Regions from separate parts of the Modestobacter versicolor genome, predicted to be linked through region 2. Evidence: riboswitches for the same ligand, from Rfam matches in the RefSeq annotation. Region 2 holds a riboswitch; each other region holds the start of a gene.
What was found. A riboswitch is a leader RNA that binds a small molecule or an ion and turns the genes downstream of it on or off. The one in region 2 is predicted to bind cyclic di-AMP.
Positions count from the first base shown of each region.

Region 1: another riboswitch for cyclic di-AMP. It lies ahead of FHX36_RS01460 (LysM peptidoglycan-binding domain-containing protein); the one in region 2 lies ahead of FHX36_RS07125 (C40 family peptidase).
Region 3: another riboswitch for cyclic di-AMP. It lies ahead of FHX36_RS17255 (C40 family peptidase); the one in region 2 lies ahead of FHX36_RS07125 (C40 family peptidase).

Region 1 covers NZ_JACIBU010000001.1:313,915-317,916, reverse strand. Annotated here, with positions in the region: gene treY (malto-oligosyltrehalose synthase) at 1-1,091, shown strand, start outside; cyclic di-AMP (ydaO/yuaA leader) riboswitch at 1,293-1,452, shown strand; gene FHX36_RS01460 (LysM peptidoglycan-binding domain-containing protein) at 1,456-2,064, shown strand; gene FHX36_RS01455 (ABC transporter permease) at 2,109-3,320, opposite strand; gene FHX36_RS01450 (ABC transporter ATP-binding protein) at 3,394-4,002, opposite strand, start outside.
Region 2 covers NZ_JACIBU010000001.1:1,471,188-1,475,189, forward strand. Annotated here, with positions in the region: gene FHX36_RS07120 (M48 family metallopeptidase) at 1-681, opposite strand, end outside; gene FHX36_RS07125 (C40 family peptidase) at 778-1,869, opposite strand; cyclic di-AMP (ydaO/yuaA leader) riboswitch at 1,889-2,077, opposite strand; gene FHX36_RS07130 (hypothetical protein) at 2,208-2,606, opposite strand; gene FHX36_RS07135 (DEDD exonuclease domain-containing protein) at 2,795-4,002, shown strand, end outside.
Region 3 covers NZ_JACIBU010000001.1:3,529,997-3,533,998, forward strand. Annotated here, with positions in the region: gene FHX36_RS17240 (FAD-dependent oxidoreductase) at 1-703, opposite strand, end outside; gene FHX36_RS17245 (GNAT family N-acetyltransferase) at 700-1,170, opposite strand; gene FHX36_RS17250 (hypothetical protein) at 1,167-1,706, opposite strand; cyclic di-AMP (ydaO/yuaA leader) riboswitch at 1,860-2,028, shown strand; gene FHX36_RS17255 (C40 family peptidase) at 2,045-3,157, shown strand; gene FHX36_RS17260 (DUF3817 domain-containing protein) at 3,299-3,646, shown strand; gene FHX36_RS17265 (serine hydrolase domain-containing protein) at 3,656-4,002, shown strand, end outside.

The sequences.
Region 1 (4,002 bases), 1.2 Mb from region 2:
TGCTGGGCACGGCCGGCACCGAGCTGGCCACCCGGTTCGAGCAGACCTCCGGGCCGGTGATGGCCAAGGGCGTCGAGGACAGCGCCTACTACCGGTGGTCGCGGTTCGTGGCGCTCAACGAGGTGGGCGGCGACCCGGCACGGTTCGGGACGACGGTCGAGGCGTTCCACGCCGCGCAGCAGCACCGCCAGGAGGTCAAGCCGGCGTCGATGACGACGCTGTCCACCCACGACACCAAGCGCAGCGAGGACGTCCGGTCGCGGCTGGCCGTGCTGGCCGAGCTGCCCACCGAGTGGGCCGGCCTGGTGCGCGGCTGGACCGGCCGGCACCCGCTGGCCGACCGGTCGCTGGCGCACCTGGTGTGGCAGAACCTGGTCGGCGCCTGGCCGCTGTCCCGGGAGCGGGCGCACGCCTACGTGGAGAAGGCGGCCCGCGAGGCCGGCACCTCGACCACCTGGACCAACCCGGTGCAGGAGTTCGAGGACCAGCTGCACGCCCTGGTCGACGCCGCGTTCGACGACGCGACGACGCACGCGGAGATCGAGCAGTTCGTCGCCCGGATCGCGCCGTTCGGGTACTCGAACTCGCTGTCGCAGAAGCTGCTGCAGCTGACGATGCCCGGCGTCCCGGACGTCTACCAGGGCACCGAGCTCTGGGACTTCTCGCTGGTCGACCCGGACAACCGCCGCCCGGTCGACTACGACCAGCGGCGCAGCCTGCTGGCCCGGCTGGACGAGGGCTGGGTGCCGCCGGTCGACGAGACCGGGGCGGCCAAGCTGCTGGTGGTCTCCCGCGCGTTGCGGCACCGGCGCGACCACCCGGAGGCGTTCACCGGCTACACCCCGGTCGAGGCCACCGGCGCGGCCGCCGACTGCGTGGTCGCCTTCGACCGCGGCGAGGTGGTCACCGTCGCCACCCGGCGCCCGGTGCACCTGGCCGAGGCCGGGTGGGGCGAGACGGCCCTGCACCTGCCGACCGGTGCGTGGCAGGACCTGCTCACCGGCGGCCGGGTCGTCTCGACGGCCGGCGGGGCCCCGCTGGCGGAGGTGCTCGCCCAGCTGCCGGTCGCCCTGCTCGTCCGGGAGCACTGAGGAACGGCACACGGACGGTCACGGGCCGGGGACGCTGCGGCGTTCCCGGCCCGGCCTGTCGGCGGCCGTCCTGCGGGTATGCCCGAGCCCGCTCGCGCAGCGGCTGCGGAACCGGGCGGTCTCGTTGACAGTGGTGCGCGTGCCCGGGCCACACCGGACGGGCACGAGGCACCGGACCGCCCAACCCCGTCCGCCGGTCGCCTGACTCCCGAGTCGAACCAGGACGGGGGCGGGGGAACCACTTCTCCGACGCGTCCGCGCGTCTCGGGGTGAAGCCGCGCCGTGCGCTCCACGCACGGCGGGCCGGGCACGATCAGCCCGAACCCGACAGCTCACCTCGCCGGCGGTGATCGGAGGATCACCCATGTCCGAGCACACCTCGATGACGCGCGCCCGCACCCTGCTGCGCGGCGGCGCCGTCACCCTCGGCGCAGCCGCCGTCGGCATCAGCGTCCTCGCCGCACCGGCGTCGGCCGCGGAGCACGACTGGAGCGGCGTCGCCCAGTGCGAGTCCGGTGGCAACTGGAGCATCAACACCGGCAACGGCTACTACGGCGGGCTGCAGTTCAGCTCGTCGACCTGGTTGGGCTTCGGCGGCGGCGCGTACGCGCCGCGGGCCGACCTGGCCACACCGGCCCAGCAGATCGAGATCGCCGAGGCGGTCCTGGTCGGCCAGGGCATCGGTGCCTGGCCGACCTGCGGCAAGTACCTGACCGGGGGCAGCACGCCCGCGGCGTCCGCACCGGCCGCCGCGGCACCGGCACCGGCACCGGCTCCCGCACCCGCTCCGGCGGCCGCGGCACCGGCGTCGTCGGGCCAGTCGTCCGGCGGCACGTACACCGTCCGCCGCGGCGACACCCTCGCCAAGATCGCCAAGGCCCACGGCATGACCTGGCGTGAGCTGTACGCGCAGAACCGGTCGACGGTGAAGAACCCGAACACGATCTACGTCGGGCAGCGCCTGGCGCTGTGACGCACTGAGCGAGCGGCCGGGGACGTCCTCCCCGGCCGCTCCGCTCAGAACCGGATCGCGTCGATGACCTTGACCCGGACGGCGATCAGCGCCGGCACCAGCCCGGCGAGCGCACCGACCGCGGTCGCCGCGATCAGCCCCTCCACCGCCGCGGACACCGGGAAGCCCGGGGCGTCGACCAGCGGGATCCCGCCGGCCAGCCACCGCTCCAGCGGCAGGTTCCGCACCACCGCCACCGACAGCGCGACCGCCGCCAGGCCGGCCAGCGCCGTCGCGACGACGCTCTCCAGCACCACCGCGGAGAACACCCGCGCCGACGTCGCCCCGAACGAGCGCCGGACGCCGATCTCCCGGATCCGCTGGCGCACCGTGACCAGGCCGATGTTCAGCACGCCGAGCCCGCCGAGGGCCAGCACCACCAGCCCGGCCGCTCGCACCGCCATCCGCAGCTTGGCGATGGTGCTCTCCAGGTTCTCCGGGTCGGCCCGGAAGGCCTGCACCTCCGCGCCGGGCAGCAGCCGGGCCAGGTCGGTCTGCACCGCCTCGGTGACCGCGTCGGCCTGCGCCGAGGGCACCCACAGCTCGAGGCTGGGCGGTGACCAGTACCCCGCCGAGCCGGTCGCCGCGGCGCCGTCCCCGGCCGACTCGTCGATCCGGTAGGCGGTCGGGTAGCCGGAGTTCCACCTCGCCACCCCGACGATGGTGGCCAGCACCGGCTGCGGCCCGCCGATCACCACGGTCGGCCGGCTGCTCAGGTCGGCCACGCCGAGCATGCCGAGGAAGTCCTCGTTCACCACCAGCGCCGGCGACATGCTCTCCCGGTCGCCGGCCCGGAACCAGCGCCCCTCGACCGGCTGGATCCGGTGCAGCGGCCCGTAGGAGGGCGAGACGCGGATGGTGTCGATCGTCTGGGTGCCGCCGGGCATCCGGTACAGCGCCTGGCCGTAGGCCGTGGTGGCGACCGCCTCCGCCGGCATGCCGTACCGGGCGACCAGTGCGTCCACCCCCGCCTCCCACTCGGCCTGGGGCAGGGTGCCGGTCATCGGGTCGTAGGCCTGCACCGAGATCGTCGCGGTGCGGCCGCCGCTGGCCTCGGCCTGCTCCTGCTGCACCTGGGCGGCCATCTCCCCCAGCGCGGTCACCGTCGTCATCGCCAGCACGGCGAGGAACACCCCGACCAGCGAGAGCAGCACCCGGGCCTTGTGCACCCGGACCTCGCCCCAGGCCTCGGTCACGCTGCCCAGCAGGCCGATCACAGCCCCTCCTCGCTGGCGCTCGTCGGGACCGTGCTCGCCGATGCCCTGCCCCCGTGTGCCCTCGCGAGCTCGGTCACGTGTCGGTCCGGTCGCTCGTCGCCGCCGCCAGCGCGCTGCCCGCGGCCACCGGGGTGAGCCGGCCGGCGTCCAGCCGGAACCGCCGGCCGGCCAGCGCGGCCACCGACAGGTCGTGGGTGATGGTGATCAGGGCGGCACCGCTCTCCGCGGTCACCTCGGCCAGCAGCGCCATCACCGACGCGCCGGTCTCGACGTCCAGCGCGCCGGTGGGCTCGTCGGCCAGCACCACCCGCGGGCGGCGGACCAGGGCACGGGCGATCGCCACCCGCTGCTGCTCACCGCCGGAGAGCCGCTCGGGCACCTGCTGGGCGCGCGCCCCCAGGCCCACCCGGTCGAGCATCACCCGGGCCGCCCGGTTGCGGGTGAAGAACTCGCGGCCGCGGGCGTAGAGCAGCGGGGCGGCGACGTTCTCCTCCGCCGAGCGCCGGGGCAGCAGGTTGAACTGCTGGAAGACGAAGCCGAAGGTCTCCCCGCGCAGCCGCGAGCGCCGGCGCCCGCCGAGGCCGTCGGTCGGCTCGCCGTCCAGCAGGTAGGTGCCGGCGGTCGGGCTGTCGAGCAGGCCGAGCACGTTGAGCAGGGTCGACTTGCCCGACCCGGACCGGCC
Region 2 (4,002 bases):
GCGCAGCTCGCCGGCGGGCATCGACTCGAAGCGGTTGAAGGCCGGCTCGATCACCAGCGGGTAGAGGAACGACCCGATGACCACCAGCGCGGCGGCCGCGCCGCCCGCCCAGGCCCACCAGGTGCGCGGGGCACGCCGGGCCAGCGCCACCAGCCCGAGCATGCCCAGCGCGGTGAGCCCGGCGTTGATGCCGGTGGAGGTGGCGACGTCGCGGGCCCACAGTCCCCAGCCGCGGGTGGACAGCCCGAACCGGTGCCGCACCACCTCGGCGTAGGCGGCCAGCGGCAGGGTGACCAGCCGGCCGACGACCAGGACGGCGATCCCGCCCAGCAGCACCTGCCAGCCCCACCCACCGCCCAGCGGCCGGGCGACCGCACGCGCGGTGGCGGCCCCGGCGCGGGTGAGCCCGAAGACCGCGGAGACCACCAGCCCGAGCACCAGCGAGGTCAGCGACGCCGGGCGCAGCTGGGAGACGAAGTCCTCGGCCCGGGCGATCTGCTCCGGGGTGAAGGCCTGCGCCGGGTCGACCGGGGTGCGGCCGCCGGGCGGGGTGGGCAGCAGGTCCCACGGGGTGACGACGGCGATGACGACGGCCAGCGCCAGCCCGAGCAGCACGGCCACCAGCAGGGCGGGGCGGCGAGCGGTGGGCCGGGCGGGCGCCGACGGGTGCGCCGTGCTCACCCGTGCCGGCTCAGCTGGGTCGGGGTGCGCACGCTGGGGAGCTTAGGGAGCCTCCCTGTGCCCCGCCGCACCACCGCTGGGGTGGCGGGACGCGGGTCAGCCGACCAGCCGGCGGGCGCTGACGTAGCCGGACATGTCGACGCTGGTGACCAGCACCGGGCTGCCGAACGTGGAGGCGTGCACCATCTGGCCGTTGCCGATGTAGATGCCCACGTGGCTGACCGGGCTGTAGAAGAAGACCAGGTCGCCGGGCTGCAGGTCGGCTCGGGCGACCGCTGTGCCCATCCGGGACTGCGCCAGGCTGGAGTGCGGCAGCGAGATGCCGGCGGCGGCGTAGGCGTACTGGGTCAGCCCGGAGCAGTCGAACGCGTCCGGTCCGCCGGCACCCCACACGTAGGGGTCACCGCGCTGGGCCATCGCGGTGTCGATGACCACCTGCGCGGCATCGCTCGAGGCGCTGACCGCCACCGCCGGGGCCTCCAGCACCGGGCCGGCGTGCTCCTCGACGACCTCCTCCTGCTGGACGACGCTGAGGGCCTGGAACTGCTGCTGGTAGTCGGCGATGTCGGCGGTCAGGGCGTCCTGCCGGGCGGTGACGTCGGCCAGCGTCTGCTGCGCGGCAGCGGCCGCGGCGTCGGCGTCGGCCTTGGCCTGCTCGGCGGCCTGGGCGGCGGCGGTGACCTCGGCCAGCACGTCGTTGGTGTGCCCGGCGATCGCGTCGAGCGTGGTGACCTGGGCGAGGAACTCGTCGGCCGAGCCGCTGGACATCAGGGCGTTGAACCGGGAGAGGTTCTCCCCGGTGAAGGCGCTGCGGGCGATCTGCCGCATCTGGGCGTCCAGCGCGGCGAGCTGGGCCTGCGCGCCGGCCACCGCCTGGCCGGCCGCGTCGGCGGCGGCCTGCTGCTGGGCCAGCGTCTCGCGGGCGTCGTTGAGCTGCTCGGTGACGACCTCGAGGTCGTGGGTGGCGGTGGCCACCAGTCGCGTCGCCTCGTCGGCCGTGCCCGCCTGTGTCGCGTCACCCGGCGCGGCGGAGGCGCTGCCGGGGAGGACGGTGAAGGCCAGGCTGGCGGCCGTGCCGAGGAGCAGGCCGGTGCCGAGTCGACCGAGGGCCCGGCGGGGGCCGGCCGGACGGGCGTCGGACTCGGACGCGCGCAGGGCACGCCGGGGGCAGGGCTGAGGACTCGCCACGGTTCGGCGGGGCTCCGTTTCTTCCAGTCGAACCGCCTACCGGGTTAGCTGACGGGTTCGGGCGTGGAAGCAAGCGCCCTATCTCTGCGCGCCGTCGTCGGCGCGTGCGCCCCGGTCTCCCGGAGCGCGCGAGAACTCACCCCAGTGCTGCGGTGGGTCCCCGGTCCACCCGGCCGGAGGAGGCCTGGCGGTTCGGCGGTGTCCGATCGAGGTCACCCTCAGTGGTGACGACCTCTCGTTCGGACACGACGAACTTAAGTCCGTGACCGGATCGAGATGAAGCCCTGTCAAACCCCCGAGTACGGGTCAGACCTGACAAATCACACCTGTGGAATTTGTCAGCTCACGTGGCGATCTCCCGGCGTGGACGCATCCTGATGACGCAACGGCGGGACCAGGCCGAAGTCTGCCAAAGCCTGCACCGCGCGACGCTCGACCTCGTCGAGCTCGACGACCGACCAGGCGTCCGCGGCGCTGGTGTCAACGCGACGGACGTCACGGGCACCGGCGGCACGGCCGGGCGCGCCACCGGCTGCCTGCGCAGCGTGGTGGTCATGGCCGGTGGCCGGGTCCCCGGCGCGGCGCTCAGGAGCGCGCCCCACGGCCGGGCGACGGGTGAGCGGCACGACGGTCGGGTCGCTCCCGCGCCAGCCCGGCGGGGCGCCCAGCAGCACGGTCACGACGCAGTCGTCGCAGCCCTGACCGCGGACGGTGCAGGTGTCGCAGTCGATGAGCACGGCGGCTCTCCTTCTCTCGTTCGTCCGACACCGAGGACGCTAGGAGCAGCCACCGACAGTTCCGCTCGACCGCCCGGCGGGGACACCGCCGGTCCCCCGGCCGGCCGGTGCGGCGTGGTGACCGGGCACCGCCGGCACCCGGCGTGGCCTCCCCGGGACTGTCGGACCCCCGACCTAGCGTCCGCTGCGTGCCGTCCCACCCCTCGCTCCCGCCGTTCCCGCCGGCCGCTCCCGCAGCCGGTTCACCCGCGGACTGGCGGCACGTGGCGCTGCCGCGACCGGCCGAGGTGGAGCGACCGCGGTTCCACCAGGCGACCATCGACGACCTGGGCACCCCGCTGGCCGACGTCACGTTCGTCGTGGTCGACCTGGAGACCACCGGTGGCTCGCCCAAGGACAGCGCGATCACCGAGATCGGTGCGGTGAAGGTGCGCGGCGGCCAGGTGGTCGGCGAGTTCCAGACGCTGGTCGACCCGGGCACCGAGATCCCGCCCTACATCAGCGTGCTGACCGGGATCACCTCGATGATGGTCGCCACGGCGCCCCGGATCGACGCGGTGCTGCCGGCCTTCCTGGAGTTCGCCCGCGGCACCGTGCTCGTCGCGCACAACGCCCCGTTCGACCTGGGCTTCCTGAAGGCCGCCTGCGAGGCGAGCGGGGTCCTGTGGCCGGCCTTCGCCTCCGTGGACACCGCCGTCCTGGCCCGGCGGCTGCTCACCCGCGACGAGGTGCCCAACTGCAAGCTGGGCACGCTGGCCCCGTTCTTCTCCACCACCACCCAGCCGTGCCACCGCGCGCTGGCCGACGCCCGGGCCACCGTCGACGTGCTGCACGGCCTCTTCGAGCGCCTCGGCCCGCTGGGCGTCACCTCGCTGGAGGAGCTGACCGGCCTCACCCGCCAGGTCGACCCGCAGCGCCGGCGCAAGCGGCACCTGGCCGAGCACGTGCCCACCGGCCCCGGGGTCTACGTGTTCCGCGGCCCGCGCGACGAGCCGTTGTACGTCGGCACCTCCACCGACCTGCGCAGCCGGGTCCGCAGCTACTTCACCGCCGGCGAGCAGCGCAGCCGGATGACCGAGATGGTCGCCCTGGCCGAGCGGATCGAGGCGCTGCCCTGCGCGCACGACCTGGAGGCCGCCGTCCGCGAGCTGCGGCTGATCGCCGAGCACAAGCCGCGGTACAACCGCCGGTCCCGCTTCCCCGAGCGCGCGCTGTGGGTCCGGCTCACCGAGGAGGTCTTCCCGCGGCTGTCGGTGGTCCGCCGGGTCCGCCCCGGCGCCGGGGTCTTCCTCGGGCCGTTCCCCGACCGGCGGGCCGCCGACGCCGCGGTCGCCGCCGTGCACGAGGCGCTGCCGCTGCGGCAGTGCACCTCGCGGCTCTCGCTCACCGTGCTCGG
Region 3 (4,002 bases), 2.1 Mb from region 2:
ATCCCATGCCGCCCACCGGCACCCGCCAGCGGCCGGTCCCGTTGCCGACGAGGTGGTACAGGAAGCAGCGGCCGGCCAGCCCGTCGGCGGCGTGCACGTCGGCGAACGTGCCGATCAGGCCGTCGGTGAGCGCGATGCCGCGCACCTCGTCGTCGGCCAGGTGGTCGGCGACCACGTCGGCCAGCGGGCGCTCGCGCAGGTCGTGCCAGATACCCGGGTCGCGCAGCCGGGCCGCCAGCTGCGCCGCGCTGGGCAGCGGCTCGGTCAGCGTCGGGGCCAGGTCCTCGGCGAGGGTGGCCAGCCGGCCGTAGAACCGCTGCCACCCGGCCAGCTCGGCGTCGGAGCCGGTGAGCTCGCGGAACGACGCGGCGGTGGCCGGCCCCTCGTCCCGTTCCACCAGCAGCGTGCGGTGCCGGCCGTCGCGCACCAGCGGGGTGGCCGAGGCGACCGACCGGTCCAGCAGCCGCACCGGCAGGGCCAGGTCGCCGACGATCCGGTCGGGCAGCAGGCTGACCAGGTAGGAGTACGCGGACAGCCGGACGTCGACCCCCGGGAACACCTGCTGGCTGACCGCCGCGCCACCGAGCACGTCGCGCCGCTCCAGCACCAGCACCGACCAGCCGGCGCGGGCCAGGTAGGCCGCCGCGGTCAGGCCGTTGTGGCCGCCGCCGACGACCACGGCGTCGTACCGGGCGGCGGTCACGCCAGCTCCCGGGCGAAGAAGACCGCGTACGGGTCGTCGGCGCCGACGTAGTGCCCGAAGGCCTCGACCGGCCGGTAGCCCGCCGACGTGTAGAGCGCGACCGCCTCCGGCTGCCGCACCCCGGTCTCCAGCCGCACCGTCGTCCACCCCCGGCGCAGCGCCTCGGCCTCCAGACCGGCCAGCAGCAGGCGGGAGACGCCGCGGCCGCGCGCGGCCGGGACGACGTACATCCGCTTCACCTCCGCCTCGCTGCCGCCGAGGGGGCGCAGCGCACCGCAGCCGATCGGCGTGCCGTCGTCGTCCCGGGCCACGAGCACCACCGCGACGTCCGCGGCGGAGGGCGGCACGCCGGGCTCGCCGGCGCCGTCGTAGCGGAGGCGCACCTCGGCCTGCTGGGCGGCGGTCAGCTCCTGGACGGCGGGGTCGTCCCACGCGGCGGTGGTGAGGTGCGGCACACGCCCGATCATCCAGGGGCGGGGTGCACCTGCTGCAGCAACCCCCAGACGAAGCAGGCACGGGTGCCGTCGGGGAGGTGGACCTCCCAGCGGGTCACCACACCGGGGTCGACGTCGACCGCCCCGTCCAGCGCGGAGACGTCCTCGACGACGTGCTCCCACACCCGGAGCCCGGCACCCGCAGGCGGCACCGGTGAGCCCGGGGCGCGGACCAGCTGCTCGTGCAGCACCGGCCCCGCGGGGTCGGAGAGCACCTCCCACCACAGGTGCGGCCACAGCGGCAGCGGCCACCGCCGGACCTCGAGGTCCAGGTCGCCGAAGCGACGGTCCTCACGTTCTTCCGGCGGGCCGAGCACCGCGGTGCGCAGATCGACCCCGCGCGGCGCTCGCTGTGCGTGGTGGAGTGCTTGCCAACGAGTGTGGGCGGCATGGGCCTCGGCGCGGTCGGCACCCAGCCTGGGCAGCGCGTCCGCGACCAGGTCAGGTCGCGTGTCGGCCATCCGGCGCAGCAGCACGAGGCAGAACTCCCGCCGCGCCAGGCCACGCACCCGGCGAGCCTGTCACGCCGCGTGAGCGTGTCGGAGCACACGCCAGGAGTTTCTGCACAAATCCCACCGAGCCGTTTGTCATCTCCAGCTACCCCACCTACGGTGGGCGACGGTCCGGACGGGCAACGCAGCCACCCACCCGGGTGACGACCGTCAGGACCGCCGCCGAACCACACCGCCCCGCAGCGTCACCGCGGGCCGTGGACCGGGGACCCACCGCAGCACTGGGGTGAAGCAGCAGACCCTCCCAGGGGGGCGCGCCGCCGGGTGTCTTCCCACCCGAACCCGTCAGCTAACTCGGTAGGCGGCAGGTGGAAGAAAGGACACACCCGCCGAACATGGCGAGTTCGCACCGCTCTGCCCGTCGTGGCCGCACCGGCCGTCGGGCCCTCCTCACGCTCGCCGTCGCCGGCGGCGTCGTCCTGGCTCCGCTGCCGGCCGCTGCCGCGCCGGACCAGCCCACCACCTCGCAGGAGGCCGCCGCGCTCGTCGCCGAGCGCGCCCACGAGCTCGAGGTCGTGACCGAGCGCTTCAACGACGCCCGCGTCCAGTTGGCCGACGCGCAGACCGCCGCCGAGGAGGCCGGCCAGCAGGCCGAGACCGCCAAGGCCACCGTCGCCACCGCCCGCGGCCAGGTCGTCGAGGTGGCGCGCAGCGCCTACACCGGCGACAGCCTGAGCACCCTGCAGGCGATGCTGAGCAGCGACTCCGCCGACGAGCTGCTCGACCGGGTCGGCACCCTCGGCACCATCGCCGACCACAACAACGAGCTGCTCGCCGCGGCGCAGCAGGCGACCGAGGACGCCGAGGCGGCCGAGGCCGCCGCGGCCCGGTCGACCGCCGACGCCCAGGCCCTCGTCGACCAGGTCACCGCGCAGCAGGCCGACCTGAACTCCCAGATCGCGGAGTACCAGGCGCAGTACGACCGGCTCTCGGCGCAGGAGAAGGAGGCGGCCCTGGCCGCCGCCGCAGCCGCGCACGCCGCCGAGGCCGCCCAGGCCACCGAGCGGTCGACCCCGGCCGCCTCGCGGGCCGACCGCCCGCAGGCCGCCGGCTCCGCCCCCGCCCCGGCCGCCGCGGCTCCGGTCGTGGCCGGCAGCGGCGCCGCCGCCACCGCGGTCAGCACGGCGATGGCGCAGATCGGCAAGCCCTACGTCTGGGCGGCAGCCGGTCCGAACAGCTTCGACTGCTCCGGCCTCGTGCAGTACGCCTACGCCGCCGCCGGCGTCTCGCTGCCGCACTCGAGCCGGTCGCAGGCCGCCGCCGGTCAGGCCGTCTCCCGCGACCAGCTGCAGCCGGGCGACATCCTCGCCTTCTACAGCCCGGTCAGCCACGTCGGCATCTACATCGGCAACGGCCAGATGGTGCACGCCCCGACCTCCGGTGACGTGGTCAAGGTCGTCGACATCGACTACATGGGCTCGATCACCGCGATGCGCCGCGTCGGGTAAGACCCAGCACGTCGCACGTCGCACGGTGCCCCGGTCGCCCCTGGTGACCGGGGCACGGTGCTGCCCGGGGCGCGAGCCAGCTCACACAGGCCGGCCCGGCACCATGGACCCACCCCGCCGGACGCCTGACCGAGGAGCGCCATGCCCGCCGCCCTGACCGACTCGCGCACCGTCGCCCGGGTGTTCCGCGTCGTCGCGATCGCCGAGGCGGTGTCCTGGGTGCTCCTGCTGGCCGGGATGTTCGTCAAGTGGGTGCTGAAGACCACCGAGGTCGGCGTGCAGGTGGCCGGTCCGGTGCACGGGGCGGTGTTCGTCGCCTACGTCGTCGTCGCGCTCGTCGCCTGGCGGGTGCTCGGTTGGTCCCTCGGCACCGCGTTCCTCGCGCTCGCCGCCTCGGTGCCGCCGCTGTGCACCGTCTGGTTCGAGCGGTGGGCCCAGCGCACCGGCCGGCTCCCGGTCGGCGCGACCGCACCCGCCGCGGCTGGCTAGCCTCCGCGCATGGCCGAACCGGTGCTGCCCTCCACCGCGCGCACGCTGCTCGCCCGCACCGCGCGGGTGCAGCGCGACGGGCGCGCGCCCAGCCTGGTCGCCGGCGTCGTCCGCGACGGCGGGCTGGCCTGGTCCGCCGGGCGCGGGGACGTGGCCGAGCCGCACACCGACGTCCAGTACCGGCTCGGTTCGATCAGCAAGACGGTCACCGCCGTCGCGGTGATGCGGCTGCGCGACGAGGGCCGGCTGGGCCTCGACGACCCGCTCGAGGAGCACGTCCCGGGCACCCCGCTCGGCGACCGCACCGTCGGCCAGCTGCTGTCGCACCTCGCCGGCGCCACCTCGGAGAGCCCCGG